DNA from 3 places in the Bradyrhizobium nivariense genome. Region 3 is predicted to be linked to each of the others. Evidence: predicted binding sites of a transcription regulator. Region 3 holds the regulator's gene; each other region holds the start of a gene.

Region 1 (3,276 bases), on a different contig from region 3:
GCCCGTCTCGACAGCAGTGCGGCGCTGCAGGTCAAGGGCGTGCTCGACGTGCTAACACATGCGAACCGTCCGCCGCTCGCCGACAAGGATGAGGCGTGGAAGGACGAGGTGGCGCCCGAGAAAGGCTCGCCTTTCCGTCCGCTTTATGATGACACGATCAAGTTCAACGGCCAGCCGATCGCGTTGGTCGTGGCGGAGGACTGGGAAACCGCGAAATTCGCGGCCACGCTCGTGCGGGTCGAGTATGAGCAGCGCGGCTTTGCGACCGACCTCGAAGGCGAGCGCAGCAAGGCCGCCGAAATGGACGAACCACACGAGCCGCGCGGAGACGCCGCAGCGGCTCTTGCCCGAGCCGATGTGCGCCACGAGGCGGACTACGTGATGGCGACCGAGCATCACAACCCGATGGAGCTCTATGCGACCACGGCGGTCTGGGAGAGCAATGGCAAGCTCACGATCTACGACAAGACCCAAGGCGTCCAGAACGTCCACAAATTTCTCTGCGGCGTGTTCGACAAGAAGCCGGATGACATTCGCGTGGTCTCGCCTTACGTCGGTGGCGCCTTCGGCTCCGGCTTGCGGCCGCAATACCAGGTCGTGCTGGCAACGCTTGGCGCGCTCGCGCTGAAGCGAAACGTTCGCGTCGTGCTGACGCGGCAGCAGATGTACGGGCTCGGCTACCGGCCGATGACCATCGAGCGCGTCGGGCTCGGCGCAAAATCCGACGGCACGCTCGACGCGATCACGCACGAGGCCATTGCCGTCACCTCGCGCTACGAGGATTTTGCACGCAACGATACCGGCTGGGCCGAACAGCTCTACAGCAGCCCGAACAGCCGCTTCTCTCACAAGCTGGTCCACCTCGACGTCTCCACCCCCTGCGACATGCGCGCACCGGGCGCCGCTTCCGGCGTTTGCGCGCTCGAATGCGCGATGGACGAGCTCGCCGTCGCGCTTAAGCTCGACCCGATCGAACTGCGGCTGAATTGCTACTCGGATCGCGATCAAAGCGAAAATCTGCCCTATACCAGCAAGCAGTTGCGCGAATGCTACGCGCGTGGCGCGGACGCCTTCGGCTGGAGCAGACGCAATCCTGTGCCGCGCTCAATGCGCGATGGCAAGGAGCTGGTCGGCTGGGGCATGGCAACGGGCGTGTGGGAAGCATTGCAGATGCCGGTCGCGGTGCGCATCGTGCTGACGTCGAATGGACATGCCGAGGTATCCTGCGCCGCCTCCGACATCGGCACCGGCACCTACACCATCGTGGCGCAAGTTGCGGCCGATGCGCTCGGTCTGCCGATCGAGAACATCAGCGTCCGGCTTGCCGATTCCACCCTGCCGCAGGCGCCGGTCGAAGGCGGCTCCTGGATGGCCGCCTCAAGCGCACATGCGGTGCTCGCAGCCGCTCAGGAGGTCCGCAAGGAACTGTTGCGCCTGGCCAAGAAAATGCGTGGCTCGCCACTCGGCGATGCCGAGGCGGCCGATACGGTCCTGATCGACGGCAGCATTGCCAGGAACAGTGACAACAGCCGCGCGGTCTCGATCGCCGACGCGATGCGCCATGGCAACGTCGAACGCATCGAGAAGGAAAAGCTCAACCAGTTCGGTGAGGACAAGAAGCACGCGCGCAATACCCATTCCGCGGTATTCGCCGAGGTGAAGGTGGACGAGCAGCTCGGCGTCGTCCGCGTGACCCGGGTGGTCAGTGCAATCGCGGCCGGGCGGATCCTGAACACCAAGACCGGCCGCAGCCAGATCATGGGCGGCGTGGTCTGGGGGATCGGGATGGCCCTGCACGAGGAGACGGTGATGGATCACCGCTTCGGCCGGATCATGAACGCGAACATCGCCGAGTACCACATTCCCGTGAATGCCGATGTTCACGACATCGACGTGATCTTCGTCGACGAGCCGGACGCGCACATCAACGCGCTCGGCGTCAAGGGACTCGGCGAGATCGGGATCGTCGGCGTCCCGGCGGCGATCGCAAACGCCGTCTATCACGCCACCGGCAAACGCATCCGCCGCTTCCCGATCACATTGGACAAGCTCCTGGACTGAGCCGCCGGTCATCCGACCCGGCCCGATCGGGATGGAGCCTCTGTCATCCAGCTGTCATCAAATGTGTCGAGACCTGTCGGTCTCGCACATTCGGGACAGACAATGGACTATTTCAAGCGCTTCAACTTCCTGTTCGCCGCACCTGTGTTCGACGCCGACGATCTCGAAGGCGTCCGCTTCAACCAGATCATCGAGGAGATCCAGCGCTCCGGCTTCGAGGTCGTTCGCGCCCGCAAGCTGGAGGACGCGGAGATGGCGGTGCAGACCGATGCCGCGATCGGCTGCATGGTGGTGGACTGGGGCAAGAAGGGCCTGGAGGGCAAGACCTCGGCGCTGATCAATTTGATGCGGCGGCGCGGCCTCGATTTCCCGATCATCCTCCTGATCCGGCGCAAGCGGTTCGAGGATCTGCCGGTCGAGGTGCTCGATTTCATCGACGGTTATGTCTTCCTGTCCGAGGAAACCCCGACCTTCATCGCCAAGAACCTGATCAGCCGGCTCAAGCAATATGCCGAGACGCTGAAGACGCCGTTCTTCGGCGCGCTGGTCGACTATGCCGAGGAGGGCAACCAGCTCTGGACCTGCCCGGGTCACAATGGCGGCGTGTTCTACAATCGCAGTCCGATCGGGCGGGTCTTCGTCGAACATCTCGGCGAGTCCGTGTTCCGCGACGACCTCGACAATTCCGTGCTCGACCTCGGCGACCTCCTCACCCATGAAGGACCGGCGCTGAAGGCACAGAAGGAAGCCGCGCAGATTTTTGGTGCGGAAAAGACCTATTTCGTGCTCAACGGCACCTCGACCTCGAACAAGGTCGCGCTCGGCGCCCTCGTCACCGACGGCGATCTCGTGCTGTTCGACCGCAACAACCACAAGGCCGCTCATCATGGCGCGCTGATGATCAATGGCGGTGTCCCGGTCTACGTGCCGACCATTCGCAATGCCTGGGGCCTGATCGGCCCGATGCGCTGGGACATGCTCGACGAGAAAATCTTGCGCGAGGCGATCCGCAATCATCCCCTGGTCGCGGACAAGGATGCCTGGCGCAAGGAGCGGCCGTTCCGCGTCGCCGTGGTCGAGCAGTGCACCTATGACGGCACCATCCACAGCGCCGAGATGATCTTGAAGCGCGTCGGCCATCTCTGCGAGTACATCCTGTTCGACGAGGCCTGGGCCGGCTTCATGAAGTTCCACCCGCTCTATGCCGGCCGCTTC
Region 2 (3,276 bases), on a different contig from region 3:
GACTTTGGTCGTGACGTGCAGCTCGCCGCGCGGCAGCCGGGCCGCGGTGAGCGCCGCGCCGATCGGTTCTTCGTTGCCGTACATCTCGGCGGTATCGATATGGCGATAGCCGATCGACAGCGCGCTCTCGACCGCCGCGCGGCAAGGATCGCCCTGCATGCGGAAGGTACCGAGGCCGAGCTTGGGCATGCTGATGCCCTGTGTCTTCAGATGATCCATGAAAAGGCTCCTGACATAGTTCAGCCCGCCGGAGGCCAGCAGCGATGCTGCGTGAGCAGACTCTTCGGTGATGGAAAAGAGGTGGCGGGAACGGACAGCATAGCGCGGGAGGTGGACGGCGGCCAATCAAGATCGGGTTAGCGACCTACGAATGCTGCGCCACCACGGCCGGGCGCGGCTGCGGCTGCGGCACGATGTCGACGGACCAGAGGTCGTGGTTGTCGACATCCTTCAGGGTCACTGTCATCACACCGCTGCGGCCGTCGATGTCGACCTTGCCGAAGAACTGCAATCCGAAACAGGGCGCCAAATTCTCGCCTTGCGCCTCGCTGCAGCCGTTCTGGTACATCGCGACCGGACCAAAGGTGTTGTCGAGCTCGCCAGGACCCCAGGTGCCGGCATGCAAGGGACCGGACACGAACTCCCAGAACGGTTCGAAGTCCTGGAATTGCGCCTTGTTCGGATCGTAGTAATGCGCGGCGGTGTAGTGCATGTCGGCGGTGAGCCAGACGATGTTGCGGATTCCGGCGCGCTTGATGGACGCGAGAAGATCGGCGATCTCGTGCTCGCGCCGGTCGGGCGGCCCATTGCCGAGCGCGACGGCATCGAGACTGATGAGGCCGATCGGCAAATCGGCAGCGATCACCTTCCAGGTCGCGCGCGAGGCGGCGAGCTCGCGCTTCAGCCAGGCGAGCTGCTCGGCACCCAAAATCCAGCCGCGGTGATCGTCGCCCTTGTTCCAGCTATCGTCGCGAAAACTGCGCATGTCGATCATAAAGACGTCGAGCAGCGGACCATAGGCGATCTTGCGATAGACCCGCGCCTTTCGCGCGCCGACGTCGCGGATCGGCATGAAGTCGAAGAAGGCGCGGCGGGCGCGCGCGACCAAGCGCGGGGTGCCGTCATCCTCATGGCCGGCCCCGTCATAGCTGCCGGTCGGCGACCAGTCGTTGGTGACCTCGTGGTCGTCCCACTGCGCGAACATCGGCACCTCGGCGTGGAAGGCGCGGAAGTGCTGGTCGAGATGGTTGTATTTGTAATTGCCGCGGAACTGCGCCAACGTGTGTGCGACCTCGGATTTCTCCTCGGTCACGACATTGCGCCAAATCTCGCCGTTCGGCAGCTTCTGCTCCGAGGGAATCGTGCAGTCGGCATAGACGTGATCGCCGGAGTGGATGAAGAAGTCCGGGCGATTGTCGAGCATGGTGCGATAGCTGCGGTAGCCCCCGCGCGATGTGTCGGTGCCCCAGCCCTGCCCCGCGGTATCGCCGGACCACAGGAACGAGATCGACCGGCCGGCAGCCGGCGCTGTGCGGAAATGGCCGATGCGGCTTTCGCCGGCGATGCCGGTCGCGATATCGTCGAAGCGCACGCGATAGAAGATGTCCTGCCCGAGGGGCAGATCGTTCAGCAGCAGTTTTGACGTGAGATCAGCGTCGCGCAATGCATCGCTCGAAGCCGACGCAATAATGGTCTTGAAGCTTTCGACGGTCGAGTAGTCCACCTGCATGCGCGCCGGCCGGTCGGCGCGCGCCCAGATCACGGCGGAGTCATCCGAGACGTCGCCGGACTGGATGCCGCCTGTGATCTGCGGACGGTCGGCGGCGCGGCTGAGGTGTGGCTTTGCGAGCGCGGCGACGGCGAGGCTGGAGGTGGAGCGGACCAGGAATTGCCGCCGGGTCCAGGCGCGCGAGGCGCGGAGCGATGCCATTCAGGAAACCTTCGTCGAATCGCGACGGAAGGTGCCTGCGTCGTTTGACCCCCGGCTTACGGTTTCTTGACCCCGGGCCTACGGTTTTACGACGTGCGGATGACGGCTCGGAACTGACCTAAAGCATGATCCGGAAAAGTGCGAAGCGGTTTTCCGAAAAGATCACGCTCAAACAACAACCTAAAGCGCGATGATGATTCATCCTCATCTCATCGCGCTTTAGCGCTTCCAGTTGCAGATGCCACCCGAGCGGCAAGGCCAGGTCTGGATGCGAGTGTCCATCGCCTGCGCGTCGAGCGGATTGCCGTGGCGATGCGCGAGCTTGGTGCGCGCTGCGCCGCGTGGCTGCGCGGGCTTGGCGTGCGCGACCTTGACCTTCGGCTCCGACACGCGCACGCGTTCGGCGGCGACCTTCTTCGGCACGTCGACCGGCTCGGCGTGCGCCTGCGCCTCATTGCCGCCGCGCGCCTCCAGCGCGACCGGCGTGAAGTGGGTTTCCGGCCCGAGCCGCTTCGGCGACAACACCGCCTTCGAAAGATCGAGGCCGAGATATTCGTTTGGCTTGTAGTCGTCAGCGCGCGCGATGCCGCCCCATGCGAGCACGAGGGCGACGGCAACGGCAAAAGGAACGCTCTTCAGGACCATGGACGCCTCCTGAAATTGATTGTTAAGAGGTAATTTACCTCTACTTAGGGGGCGTCGCGCGCAATTCCAGCGGTCAACTGCCGCCGTGGTTAAGGAGTTTGGCGGTGTCAGGCGACCTTTTTCGCCGTTCCCATCCCCTCGAGGAACCCCATCAGACGGTTGCGGATGATGGTTTCAGCCTCGGCCATGATGCGATCGACGAGTTCCTTGCAGGTGGGGATGTCGTGGATGAGGCCTGCGACCATGCCGCAGCTCCAGGCACCCGCATCCATCTGCCCCTCCAGCATGATCCTGGGATAGACGCCCGCGACCTGGTCGTGAATGTCGTCGATCTTCAGCTTGTCGCCCTTCTCGCGTTCGATCTCGAGCAGGCGGTCGACATTGGCGTTCTTCAGCACGCGCTCGGTGTTGCGCAAGCTCCGCATGATCAGGCGGGTGTCGAGCTCGGTCGCCGCGACAAGAGCGTTCTTCACGTTCTGATGCACCGGCGCTTCCTTGGTAGCGATGAAGCGCGTGCCCATGTTCATGCCGGCCGCACCCAGCGACAGCGCCGCAACGAGGCTGCGCCCATCGGCCATGCCGCCGGAGGCGACGAACGGGATCTTCAGTTCCTCCGCTGCGCGCGGCAGCAGGATCATGTTGGGAATGTCGTCCTCGCCGGGATGGCCGCCGCACTCAAAACCGTCGACGCTGACGGCGTC
Region 3 (3,276 bases):
CGTCGGGCTGCGGCAAGTCGACCCTGCTGCGCATCTTCAACCGGATGTACGACCTCTATCCCGGCCAGCGCGCCACCGGTCAGCTCATGCTCGACCAGACCAACATCCTCGACGGCAAGCTGGACCTCAACCTGCTGCGCGCCCGCGTCGGCATGGTGTTCCAGAAGCCGACGCCGTTCCCGATGACGATCTACGAGAACATCGCCTTCGGTATCCGCCTCTACGAGAAGATCTCGAAGTCCGAGATGGACGGCCGGGTCGAGAAGGCGCTGCGCGGCGGCGCGCTGTGGAACGAGGTCAAGGACAAGCTCAACGCCTCCGGCCTGTCGCTCTCCGGCGGCCAGCAGCAGCGCCTCTGCATCGCCCGCACCGTCGCGGTACGGCCCGAGGTCATCCTGTTCGACGAGCCCTGCTCGGCGCTCGACCCGATCTCGACCGCCAAGGTCGAGGAACTGATCCAGGAGCTGTCCGAGGACTACACGATCGCGATCGTCACCCACAACATGCAGCAGGCGGCGCGCGTCTCGGACAAGACCGCCTTCATGTATCTCGGCGAGCTGATCGAGTTCGACGACACCAGCAAGATCTTCACGTCGCCGACCGACCGGCGCACGCAGGATTACATCACCGGACGGTTCGGCTGAGGAGACGGAACATGGGTTCTGAACATACCGCAAAGGCCTTCGATACCGACCTCCAGGAACTCACCCGCCTGGTCGCCGAGATGGGCGGCATCGCCGAACGCATGATCGTCGATTCCGTCGACGCGCTGATCCGTCGCGACATCCCGCTCGGCCAGCGCGTCGTCACCATCGATGCCGAGCTCGACGCGCTGCAGAAGCGCATCGAGGAGCGCGCCGTGCTCACCATCGCCCGCCGTCAGCCGATGGCGATCGATCTGCGCGAGATCGTCGGCGCCATGCGCGTCGCGACCGATCTCGAGCGCATCGGCGACCTCGCCAAGAACATGGGCAAGCGCGTCGCGGCGCTGGAGACGGACTTCCATCCGCTCAAGCTGTTCCGCGGCCTCGAGCACATGACCGACCTCGTGCAGCAGCAGGTCAAGTCGGTGCTGGACGCCTATGCCGCGCATGATTTGCCGGCGGCGATGGCGGTGTGGAAGGGCGACGAGGAAGTCGACGCCATCTGCACCTCGCTGTTCCGCGAGCTCCTCACCTACATGATGGAGGATCCGCGCAACATCTCGTTCTGCATCCACCTGATGTTCTGCGCCAAGAACATCGAGCGGATCGGCGACCACGCCACCAACGTCGCCGAGACCGTGTTCTACATGATCGAGGGCCAGGCGATGACCGACAAGCGGCCGAAGGGCGACATGACGACCTTCGCCACCACGGTACCGAATACTTGAAGACTTAAGGAGCGACGACCCGATGGGCGCACGCATTATGGTGGTTGAGGACGAGGAAGCCCTGACCGAGCTTCTCCGCTACAACCTCGAAGGCGACGGCTATGACGTCGAGACGGTGATGCGCGGCGACGACGCCGACACCCGCCTCAAGGAGCACATCCCCGATCTGATCGTGCTCGACTGGATGCTGCCGGGGCTATCCGGCATCGAATTGTGCCGGCGGCTGCGCACCCGTCCCGAGACCAAGCAGCTCCCGATCATCATGCTCACCGCGCGCGGCGAGGAGAGCGAGCGGGTGCGGGGTCTTGCGACCGGCGCCGACGATTACATCGTCAAGCCGTTCTCGGTCCCGGAATTGCTGGCGCGCGTAAAAGGCCTGCTGCGGCGCGCAAGCCCCGAGCGGCTCGCCACCGTGCTCGCCTTTGGCGACATCGAGCTCGACCGCGACAAGCGCCGCGTGGCACGCTCGGGCCGGCCGATCGATCTCGGCCCGACCGAATATCGCCTGCTTGAGTTCTTCCTGGAGCATCCGGGGCGGGTGTTCTCGCGCGAGCAATTGCTCGACAGCGTCTGGGGCCGCGACATCTATATCGATGAGCGCACCGTCGATGTTCACATCGGCCGCCTGCGCAAGCTGCTCAATCTCGGCCGCGAGCAGGACCCGATCCGCACCGTCCGCGGTGCCGGCTACGCGCTGGACGATCGCTTTGCGAAGGCGGAGCAGGCGTAGGGGATTTGCGGTGTGATGTTGGCAGACGTGATCTAGCCGGCTGCCGCCACAATCTCCGATGTCGTCCCGGCCTAGTGCGCACTTGCGCACTAGGCCGGGACGACATTGAGTATTTTTGAGCCGTCATCGCGTCACGGCTCGATCCTGAAATCGAAACTACTTACCGCGGCCCCGGCTTCACCGGTGCACGCCGCCGATCCGATGCCGGCTGATACGCGACCCGCGAGTGCTGGGCGCAGTAGGGCAGGCCGGAGAGCGCCTTGCCGCCGCAGAAGAAGAAATCCGGGCTCGAGGGATCGCCGACCGGCCAGTGGCAGGTCGCCTCGTTCAATTCCAGCAGCGACAGCCGCTGGCTCATCGGCACCACGTTGTCGTAGGTGACCGGTTCGGCCTCCACCTCGACTTCGAAGGCCTGTGCCAGCGCGGTGTTGCCGCGCGAGATCGGGCGGGTCACCCGCATCATGTGCTGCGCGGGACGCGCCTTGCGCGGCCGCGGCGCTGCCGATGAAGGGCTCTTGGCGCGGCCCGACAGGCCGAGCCTGTGCACTTTGCCGATCACGGCATTGCGGGTCACATTGCCGAGCTCAGCCGCGATCTGGCTGGCCGAAAGTCCGGCCTCCCAGAGCTTTTTTAGCTGCTCGACGCGATCATCGGACCAGGTCAAAACCGTCATTGCACCCTTTCCCTCGCTGCGGGCCAGCCATCCTGGGGCCTCGCAGCGAATGCCTAAGCCTTTAAAAACCCGTGCCGCCAGAATCCCTTAAGGCTCGCCGGGCGCGACTAGAACGCCCGAACGTTTACGCCGGTACATGAGGACTTAGAGATCAGAACCACTGCACGAGATGTCGTATCTGACAATCCAAACGCTACAATATGGCGTGACTCCCGCGCAAGAGTCCGCCGACTCGCTTCCACATGTTCCGTGGTGAAAACCCGCAAAATCGGCACCGCAAGACTACGGATTCAGCGTTTCGCGAGGCTTTCCGGGCGGCATTGACACCCGTTTCACCAGGCCTAAGATACTCATGCGTGCCGCCCTGAAGAGGCGGCACGTTTCGTTTTCCGGGCCGGTCAATGGTGCGTCGCCCAATGCACGCTCACACCGTCCGCAACATTCAAGTGACCGCCATGACCAACAGCGCAGCGCCGCATTTGCTCCCCGTTTTTGCCAGGT

The links. Region 3 encodes PhoB, which activates phosphate uptake and scavenging genes when phosphate is short. Its sites were predicted from a motif close to TGTCATNNANCTGTCAT; they were not measured.
Region 1: a site for PhoB is predicted at 2,103-2,119, ahead of QCM77_RS38090 (Orn/Lys/Arg family decarboxylase). Genes of this name have one in related genera too.
Region 2: a site for PhoB is predicted at 2,019-2,035, ahead of QCM77_RS14220 (alkaline phosphatase D family protein). Genes of this name have one in related genera too.

The regions. Positions count from the first base shown of each region.
Region 1 covers NZ_JARWCR020000075.1:39,021-42,296, reverse strand. The annotation lists gene QCM77_RS38095 (xanthine dehydrogenase family protein molybdopterin-binding subunit) at 1-2,061, shown strand, start outside; gene QCM77_RS38090 (Orn/Lys/Arg family decarboxylase) at 2,164-3,276, shown strand, end outside.
Region 2 covers NZ_JARWCR020000014.1:100,562-103,837, forward strand. The annotation lists gene QCM77_RS14215 (aldo/keto reductase) at 1-219, opposite strand, end outside; gene QCM77_RS14220 (alkaline phosphatase D family protein) at 365-1,930, opposite strand; gene QCM77_RS14225 (hypothetical protein) at 2,150-2,575, opposite strand; gene QCM77_RS14230 (NAD(P)H-dependent flavin oxidoreductase) at 2,683-3,276, opposite strand, start outside.
Region 3 covers NZ_JARWCR020000084.1:18,049-21,324, forward strand. The annotation lists gene pstB (phosphate ABC transporter ATP-binding protein PstB) at 1-644, shown strand, start outside; gene phoU (phosphate signaling complex protein PhoU) at 656-1,372, shown strand; gene phoB (phosphate regulon transcriptional regulator PhoB) at 1,395-2,102, shown strand; gene QCM77_RS39845 (GcrA family cell cycle regulator) at 2,263-2,775, opposite strand; gene QCM77_RS39850 (aspartate aminotransferase family protein) at 3,231-3,276, shown strand, end outside.